3 regions of the Peribacillus sp. Hz7 genome follow, and region 3 is predicted to be linked to each of the others. Evidence: riboswitches for the same ligand, from Rfam matches in the RefSeq annotation. Region 3 holds a riboswitch; each other region holds the start of a gene.

Region 1 (3,288 bases), on a different contig from region 3:
GGAAAATAAGATATAGAAATGTATCTTTCGGTGAACGTTTTTTCATCTTGATATAGTAATGAGCAATGACGGATAGATTCACAAATATAAAAGCTGTTAATGCTCCAAAACTAACAAACATGACTGCTGTATCCAGATTAATGAATACCGCTGATAATGAAATCGTTGCTATAAATAAAATATTAGCAACAGGTGTTTTGTATTTCGGATGCAGTGTTGTAAACAATTTTTTCGGTAAAATAGATTCGCGTCCAAGTGCGTAAAGGAAACGACTCACACTCGTTACAGAGGAAACACCTTGAGTAAAGGTTGCGATGATTAAGACCATGATGAACAATGAACTAAGCAAGTTACCGCCAACAAGCTGAACAAGGCTGTATGCCGCATTATCTGGATTTGCAAAAGCAAAATCCGGATACGCAATTTGCGTTAAATAAGAAATTGCCATATACATCGATATAGCTATTAGAATAATCAGAAATATTGCTTTAGGGACTGTCTTTTTAGCATCAATTGTTTCTTCCGCCATTGTTGTAACAGCATCAAAACCAAGAAAACAAAAGCAGATTAAAGCAGCACCTGAAAAGACAGAGCTGAAGGCTGTGTCACTACCGAAGAAAGGAGTAATGGAGAAAAGTGAATTGGCTCCTGTCTCACCATTTAAAATATCTTTTACAATTAAAATACAAAACAGAAGAATGAAACCGATTTGAACGAGGACAGAAATCCCGCTTATACGTGCCGCAGATTTAATACCGACAATATTAACGACAGCAAGGAGAACATTCATGATGATAATCCAAACAAACACGGGTACGGCAGGAAATTCTGTATTCATGAAGATACCAAATGTGAGTATGGCAATAATAGGAGAAAAAATATAATCCATCAACAACGCCCATCCAACAAGAAAGCCAGCTTTCGAATTAATAGCTTTTTTCGTATACGTGTAAGCTGATCCCGCAATAGGATAGGCTTTTACCATGCGACTGTAACTGTACGCAGTGAAGAAAATAGCAATAAAAGCAGTCAAATAGGCGGCCGCCATCATGCCATCGGCAGCTTCATGTGCAACACCATAGACAGTAAAAAAGATCATTGGTGTCATCCAAGCTAGCCCCATAAAGACTACCTGATGCAATTTAAGTGATTTAATCAAGGTTGTGTTTTTACTCATATTATCCACCCTCTTTTCTGAATTTGGTACGGAAAAACAAAAAAGCCCGGGAGAATTTTATAAAAAAATTCTCCCGGGCTTTTTTCCCTCCGTGTATACAGCATATAAGCTGTACGCTCCCTCTCGGACCAGACGTTTTTCAACCGGAACCCTAGACAGCATTTTCGTTATCGATTGCAAGAATCAGAACCAATATACTATTGATATTTCAAGTATATGTAGATGAGGATAGTGTTTCAATAACAATGTAAGATTTCATGACATAGAAATATAGTTAGATTTTATATATTCTAAGTACGTCTTATCACCATGCACTTCTGACTAAAACATCTGGAGAGATAAAAAAAACACCCATTTGAAATGGATGTAGACTAATACAAATTAATAAGGATGTTATTTAGGTTACCAAAATGAGGTTTAACAATGTAGTCCTTGGCGCCAGCCTTTAACGCTTCGATTACTAATGGCTGTGAACCAAGTGCCGAGCACATTACAACCTTTGCACGTTGATCAAAGCAAATAATCTCTTTTAAAGCTTCGAGGCCATTAACTTTGGGCATCGTTACATCCATCAACACAATATCCGGAGAAAGCATCTTATATTTTTCTATCGCTTCTAGACCATCTTCGGCTTCCGAAATAACGGTAAAATGATTTGGGTTTAACTCTCTTTTTAATAACGTTCTCATAAAAAGAGAATCATCCACAAGCAAAATAAACTTCTTCAATAATAGAAATACCTTTCTTTAAAGACTAAGGCAAATCAGGAAAATGCCACTTTATTTATTATAATTATACAGGAATAATTCCTGGCAACTCGGCCACCATGGCAAAAATGCTTTAGGCCCGTAGCTTTGCGTCTCTTACTTTCGTAAAATTTGCCCCAATAGGCATAATAACATATTTAATATGAAGGATTAAATATAAGATAATAGTCATAAACACCTATGAATCACTAATAAATTTGTGGATAGGTTATTTTGCTTTAATTTTTTGATATTCGTTTAATAAAATATCTAACTCTTGACTGGATTTAATCGTGTCGGGATGGCCAAGTCCTTTTAATTTTCCTACAACAATCATACGAGTTCTTACAGCGTCAATTCTATATTCCAGCTCTTTAAGTGATAAAACTTTCATTTTCGCAACTTAACTCCCTATTCATTTTTAACAAAAAATAGAAAACATAGGCAACAGCCATCATTATAAACGATGATTCATAAAATAATAAGGGGTTCGACAGTTAATCTGTTGATACGACAAAATCTTTACAAATGAACATACCATTCAAAAAGAAAAATGAGTCATTCACACAGCAATGAGCTTTTTCATACAGAAAATCTACAAAAGAGTTTGATTCTCGCTATTCTATTAACTGATATCCGGAAGTATAATTTATAAAAATGAAGAACGTTCGTTAAGGGGGACCATTGGTGAAAGAATGGACTATGCAATTATTTGATTACCATGTATGGGCTAATGATAGGTTAATTCAACATTTAAAAGGTCTTCCAGAGGAAGTTTTTCTTAACAAAGTGGATAGTGTTTTCCCTACCATTGCTGAAACCTTTGGTCATATGATAGCAGTGGATGAACTATGGTATTTACGGATGAAAGGAAATAGTTTGCAGCAAATTGTATCCAAATCATTCACCACAATTGAGGATACTGTAAAGGCATCTACTGTTTTACATAATGAGTTGAACTACCCACCACTTAGCTAAAGCTTGAAGTGGGGGATTCCTGCGAACACCAGTGTATCCACTAGTTATTTAGCAGGCTAACCCTGTCGCACCGACAGTTAGCAGTACAGACGGCTTATTAGCCTCCTGCGCGGTGTTGCTATTTTGTACGTTGAACTCGCCACACGCCCTACTCTGCTTGGTTTTCGCTACTTCGGTGCGTGTGGCGGCGATTAGAACGTTGAAGATTTTACGCGACAGACGTTTTTCCTGTCACAACCTCCTATCTTCAGTTTTCAAAGAACAACTTACAGGAATATCCCACCATACAAACAAGTGTTTTGGCTACCGCCAACCGACATTCATCTCCCACCTACTCATTGGGCTATTGCCCTTCATATTCCTTGAGGATGGGAGTCTTCTGTCGGG
Region 2 (3,288 bases), on a different contig from region 3:
ATTGATATGGAAGAGAAAACAACGACTATAAAATCTATGCAACTTCACACAGATGAAAGTCATGTAACCGACGACAAAAACATCGATGTAAATGTCTACGTAGATGTCGATGCTGATATAAACATCAACGTAGTTTACTAAAAATGATTCCATAAACGGCGGGGTAGAGTAAGGAAAATGCGGATTGACAACGCCAAGAAAGTTTCACCCCATAAAAACTTGACCTTTAAGTAATGCGTTCATAATTCAGGAAAATCTGAAGGGATTTTTACCACGTAGAATAATATTGATATGCAAAAAAACATTGGATGCAATAAACCCCAGTATCATAGAGTATGGGATTAAAAACCATGGGAACCCATCTAAAAAAAGCAGAAAAGACACCGCACTACCTACAAGTACACCGAATAATGAATAAACAAAAAATCTTCCTTTATAATTCTTAACTATATATGTATCTATGATTAGAGAGATCGGTATACCAATAAATATATATATCACTGATAAATAAATAAGTCCGAAAAAGAAATTTTCATAGAAAGAGTTATATGTAAAACAAGAATAAAGGAAACTAAACGTAATGGTAGATAATATAGCAGTTATAAACCTGTTTATAAAAAGAGACAAAACTCTACTCCTTTCCAGTTTTAAAGTTCTTAAAAATAAGCGTATTATGTATAAAATATATCATATTCATACACGTCCTTGTTCCACTAACTGCCCTATTAGTAAAGATGAAAGTCATGTAACCAACGATAACAACATCGTCAAAAACATCGATGTAAATATCTATGTAGATGTCGATATTGACGTAAACATCAACGTATTTTGCTAAAAATGATTCCATAAATGAAGGGGCGAGTAAATGTAATCTACTCTTTTATATTCCATTCCAATAGCCTTCTCTAATGATTGTTTGAAATTCGAACTTTACTTAATCATCATGGAGAAGAAGATTACTGAAACGTAAACATCGATATCGACGTCGATGTAGATATAAACATCTATAATGACATAGACATAAACGATGATATAGAAATAATCGCAGAAGAAAACAATATAAAAAGAGCACGCGCATCCTTTGATCTACCAAAAGAACTAAAGATACAAGCACTCGTCCCCCAAAAAGCTTGCAAGAATTATCTTTTGGGAAAAGTCGATTTAACTTTTTAGCAAATAAATAAGCGTATTCGAGAACAATCTCGAATACGCTTATTTTTTTAAATGTTGAATAAGTGCTTACGATTTAAAAACAGGAACCTTTTTCAGAACAACACCAACCGGAATCGCTATACAAATTCCGACAACAATCTGAGTTAGGTTTCCTGGAATAGAGGCCAATGGTGCAATCCAACTACCGTATAGAACCCCTTCACAAACGTAATAACCTGCTAACATCACAGGAACTGACAGGATAGTACCTAGTAGATTAAAAGCAACACTTGTACCATTGCGGCCATTTGACCAAGCAATTTTTCCAACTATATATCCTTGTAAGCCCCGAACCACAAAGGTAAAAGGCGCCCACAATGTCCAACCAGAAACTAAGTCGAATAACCCCATCCCAATAGCACCAGCCATAGCTCCTTTTTTAGGACCAAACAAGATGGAAGCGATAAACAGCATAGCTGTTCCAAGATGAACCAAACCGCCATTTGCCGCAATCGGTAATCGGATGTTTAAAAAGAATGTAGCCACGAATACGAGTGCAATTAACATGGCTGTTAGAATCAAATCAAAAGTTTGTGTGCGCGATCTTGATTGTGTTTTTTGCATAGTCATAAATCTTCCTTACTTTTTTGAATTTACTGATAACCTTAGCAAAAGACTGACGTTTTTAAAAGTATCACTTTTCAACAAAACGTAGGGGTCAGTTTGTAGAAAAACCGGGGATCCAAGTGTTGAACTATGATAGGATAAAGCTAATTTTAAAAGATTTGAGTCTAGTTAAAGGACAGCACTAGATCTGAAACAGAATAAATCATACAAGAAGACAGAAAATTAAAAATCTCCTGTTGTTCCCATATCCTAACAATATTATAATGACAAGAGCAAACTTATTGAAAAATACGGACGCAAAGCTACGGGTCTAAATTTGTAAAAGGCTGCTTCTCTTAGAAGATGGCTTTTTTATATTGACAATTTAATGAATAACAATAAATGGAGAATGTAAATGAATATCAATTATATTGCCAACCTATTAAGAAATCATAAAGATATAGAATTCACAAAAAAAATAATTGATAGCGTAAGTGCATCCATTTGGTACAGGGATTTAGAGGAAGGTTCTCTTTGGGTTTCAAGTGAGAATGCCAAACTATATGGGTATACACAAGAGGATTTTGAAAACAATTCTGAGTTATGGAAAGATTTTGTTTTTCCAGAAGACATGGATATAGTTCAAAATCACATAAAAACGTTATTATCGGGCAGACCGTCTGATATTGAATATAGAATTATTCGTTCCGATGGAGCTATGAGGTGGATCCAAGAGAACACCCATATTACGAAAAATGATCAAGGAAAGGTCATTTTAATTACAGGAATCGTTTTTGATATTACCGACCGGAAAATGACAACGATACATTTAGCGGAAAGCGAGGAACGGTATCGCCATCTGATTGAGCTGTCACCCCACGCTATTTTTGTGCATCAGGAAGAAAGATTTGTCTACGCGAACCCGGAGGCACTAAAGATGCTGGGGGTAAATCATGAGAATGAGCTTTTGGGTAAAAAAATTCAAAAAATCATGGTGCCTGAAGACATAGATAGATTGCAAGATCGCCTAAAAAGGCTATTAAGGGGAGAAACTCTTCCTTTTTGTGAATATAAACTAAAAAGGTTAGATGATAGAGTAATAGATGTAGATTGTAATTCGGTGAGGATACCGTTTAACGGAAAACCAGCTGTTATGGTAATCGGGAAAGATATTACGGAGAAGAAGAAACTCTACAATCAACTAAAAGATAACAAACAACGATATGAATCACTCATTGAGTTTAATGCAAATAGTGTCTACTCATTAGATGTAAACGGGTATTTTACCGACTGTAACCATATTCTCGAACAAATGTCTGGCTACAGCACAGAAGAGATTTTAAAGATGCGTCTTCTGGACATGGTCAAACCTGAAGAAAAAGAACAGGTAAAAAAACGGTTCGATTTAGTAAAAAAAGGGACTCCTCAAAATTTTAGAACTACAGCTTATCACAAAAATGGTTCTCTCATTTATTTAAACACCTCCATTGTCCCTATTATAGTAAACGGACAATTTGATGGTGCATACGG
Region 3 (3,288 bases):
TGCTGTCCAATAAGTAAATACAGCGAAAGTTTCTTTATTTGAAATAGAAACCATGGCCTGAATAATATTCTCCGCTAACCCTGAACTTCCTAATACAGCAATAATTCCAGCATAAAAAGGGAATTGCAAAATAATAGGGGATATAGATTTAGCTGCTTCCTTAAATGCTTCACCATAATTCCGTAAAGAACCATGAAATAGTAAACCGAGAGATAAAAAGAACATATTAATAATATCTAGATTTAAATCTTTCTCACTTGAAAACTTCACGATAACATATATAATTCCAATCAATCCAATTAAAATGCCTAACACTTTCGTTTTCTCTAAATAAATAGCCGGAGTAGACTCTTCTATCTCAGAACTTTTCTCCTGATCACTTTTTTCTCTGGTAGGAGGTGAATACGATATAATATTCTGTTTCGGAGCCATAAGTAAAATAAAGAGAGGCATCGTTATTAATAAAGCAAGGAAAATGATAATCGTTCCTGAATGAAAGATTGTTTCAGATGTCGGAATAATCCCCATTGTATCTTCTAAAAAATGGCCTTTGGTAGCTACTGTAAGTCCGATAGAGCTGGATAAACCCGCTGTGTACAAAGCGGTCGGCGCATAAGCACAAGCGACCAATAATGGAAAATGTGCTTGTTTATTTCGTTTACCTACCTCCCTCGCTACAATGGCTCCCACGACAACAGCTAATCCCCAATTAATATAATACGCAGCCGCTGATATCAAAAATGTAAGAAGGTAGGCTTTATTCGCTGTATTGGCTCTTATCGATAATGCCTCTAGCCCTTTTCTAATAAACGGAACAGAAGCAAGTACCATCCCTGTCATCAATAACAGCACCATTTGCATCGTGAAAGCTAAATAAACCCAAAAACCATCACCATAGGAGCGAATAAGATCAAGAGGGTTTTTCGGCGTGCTAATATAACCAAGTATGAAAACAAGTAATGTCATCAATACTGCAATAACAAAGGCATCGGGCAAGTAACGATTAATCCACTTCGACAGCTTATCAGAAATGGCATTTAACATCATGAGGCCCCCTCCACTGTTGTCTTACCCTATTCATATGGCGGACACTTCAGCGATATGTTAAAGGTATGCTTATTTGTTTCAGACAAATGACCTTCTGGCCTGTACCATTCCAAAACTGAGCCTATACAAAAAGGAGAGTGATCATTATTTCAAATGATGACTCTCCTTTTTTATTACATAAAAACTCCAATAAATTTTAGAGAGTGACAAGCACTCCTCTTAAAACCGCTGATTCTGTTGAAGTTGTAGTTTCACCTAAATCTGTTGGTGTTGTTTCTTCCGGTGTATTTGTTGTCTCACCAGACTCTGCTGGTGTTGTTTCTTCTAATCCATTCGTTGTTTCATCTGATTCTGTTGGTGTTGTTTCCTTTTCCGTTTTTGGAGTAGAAACCTGTTCCACTAAAGACTTCACTCGTTCAATCTCATCTGCAGCTACTTTTTGAAGTTCTTTAGACTTTTCTTCTAAAGCATCGAACTCAGAAGTACTCACCTTACGCTTTTTCTTATAAGAAGCCAACTGTTTATCAATAGCACGAAGCTTATTGATTTCGGCTTTTAGTTTCCCTTTATAGCTATTGTACTTTTTAGATGCTGTTTTTTTACTTAATTCTTTATCAGCTGTTCCATCTTCACTTACATCAAAGTATGAATTAATAGATTTCGTAATCTTTTGGATTGAAGAATCGATAGTATTTAGACGTTTTTCAACTGTTTTACCAGTTTTAGATTTCACAGCAACCTTTTTCTCTTTTTCTTTCTCTTTGTTCTTAGAAGACTTTTCTTCTTTCTTAACTGGATTCTTTTGTTCTGTTTTTTTGTTGTCGGATCCCTTCGCACTCGCAAATGAAGCAGAACCAAAGACTAGAGTGATTGCTACTAAACTTGCTAAAATCTTTGAAAACCATTTTGTTTTCATTACCTTCTCCCCCTTGTGATAACGGCAGCTGGCTGGCATAGATTATAACCCTTAGCCCCGATAGCTTTGTGACATCAAGTTTCCTTGATTGTACCTTTTAATATAGATTTCATTTATTTTATCGGTTTTAAATTTTTAAATTAAACAGTTCCTTCTTCTCATAGTCTGAATAATATTTACTTTTTTGTGACATTTCCTATAAATGAAAAAGCCACCTATCTCTTTAGATAGCTGGCTTTCTTTATCAGGGAATAACATTTACCTTTTCTATTGAACTTTTATTGTTTTTGTTCGACTTTTGTTACCAGCCTTATCTTTTGCATAAACGTTTAAGCTAGTACCTTTCTTTTGCTTGGCAATTTTCACAGAATAGCTGCCTGAAGAACTCGAGGCAACCGATTGACCAAGTTTTGTACTGCCTCTATACACATAAACTGTTGCACCTTTTTCTGCTTTTCCGGTTACTTTCGTAGACTTAGTTGTTACTTTATTAACAGTAGGAGTGACAGGTGATGTTGTATCCCTCTGGATAACTTTTAACGTGTAAGGAACTTTTTTGTCCTCGCCCTTGTTATGTCGAACTTTAATATAGTAAAGACCTTTTTTTAAATTAAGATTACTAATATTTTTAAGTTTTCCAGTCCCATATTCTGTGTACAAATATTGGTAAACTGAACTGTTTTGATTAAATACTTCTACATAAAAACCTGTATCTTTTGGATTCGTTAAATATAAAGAAAGATTCATATTTTTCGTCAAGTTCAAGCTATAAAAAACTGCACCTCCAATTGGGGTGCAGTTCATTCTCTTCCAGAGCTTTTCTTTCGTACTTCATCGCTTTAAACTTTAGCCTAATCTCAAATTCCCAGCATCCTGACTATGCTGCAGAGAACCCTATTATTCATCTTTGAGTATCTTGTTGATTTTTTCTTCAAAAATAGGTCCGAAACTTTCAGAATAAGTATTGGTTAAATGTCTATTATCTCGGTAAATCACAACATTACCAATAACAGGCTGGAATTTACCGTTTACTTTAAAATAATCTGTTAAGTCAATTTTATGCAATGATTTATTCTCATTTTCAAATTGTCTCCAAAAACTTTCGTCTTTCTGATTATCTGCTAAGTTCATTTTTTTTGCAGTTTCTTCTATTCCGGCTGTTTCTAATGATTCCAACACATTAAAACTATATCTTGGGTCATCACGAATAGCTAACACTTCCATACCATATTCATCTTTAACATACTGCAGCTGATCAACCATTTGTTGTTGGATTCTATTTTTAGACGTATCAGAAGCTGTAGCTTGAGCAACGACAAGATCTA

The links. A riboswitch is a leader RNA that binds a small molecule or an ion and turns the genes downstream of it on or off. The one in region 3 is predicted to bind cyclic di-GMP.
Region 1: another riboswitch for cyclic di-GMP. It lies ahead of ACE199_RS22625 (response regulator); the one in region 3 lies ahead of ACE199_RS13390 (hypothetical protein).
Region 2: another riboswitch for cyclic di-GMP. It lies ahead of ACE199_RS21985 (PAS domain S-box protein); the one in region 3 lies ahead of ACE199_RS13390 (hypothetical protein).

The regions. Positions count from the first base shown of each region.
Region 1 covers NZ_JBHHJV010000038.1:1,393-4,680, reverse strand. Annotated here, with positions in the region: gene ACE199_RS22630 (APC family permease) at 1-1,177, opposite strand, end outside; guanidine-I (ykkC/yxkD leader) riboswitch at 1,246-1,343, opposite strand; gene ACE199_RS22625 (response regulator) at 1,549-1,905, opposite strand; cyclic di-GMP riboswitch class I at 1,986-2,070, opposite strand; gene ACE199_RS22620 (aspartyl-phosphate phosphatase Spo0E family protein) at 2,153-2,317, opposite strand; gene ACE199_RS22615 (DinB family protein) at 2,611-2,901, shown strand; gene ACE199_RS22610 (DinB family protein) at 3,270-3,288, shown strand, end outside.
Region 2 covers NZ_JBHHJV010000033.1:9,196-12,483, forward strand. Annotated here, with positions in the region: gene ACE199_RS21980 (ECF transporter S component) at 1,240-1,776, opposite strand; cyclic di-GMP riboswitch class I at 2,041-2,133, shown strand; gene ACE199_RS21985 (PAS domain S-box protein) at 2,174-3,288, shown strand, end outside.
Region 3 covers NZ_JBHHJV010000008.1:197,127-200,414, reverse strand. Annotated here, with positions in the region: gene ACE199_RS13395 (short-chain fatty acid transporter) at 1-1,044, opposite strand, end outside; gene ACE199_RS13390 (hypothetical protein) at 1,244-1,963, opposite strand; cyclic di-GMP riboswitch class I at 1,984-2,068, opposite strand; gene ACE199_RS13385 (Ig-like domain-containing protein) at 2,231-2,728, opposite strand; gene ACE199_RS13380 (acyltransferase family protein) at 2,861-3,288, opposite strand, start outside.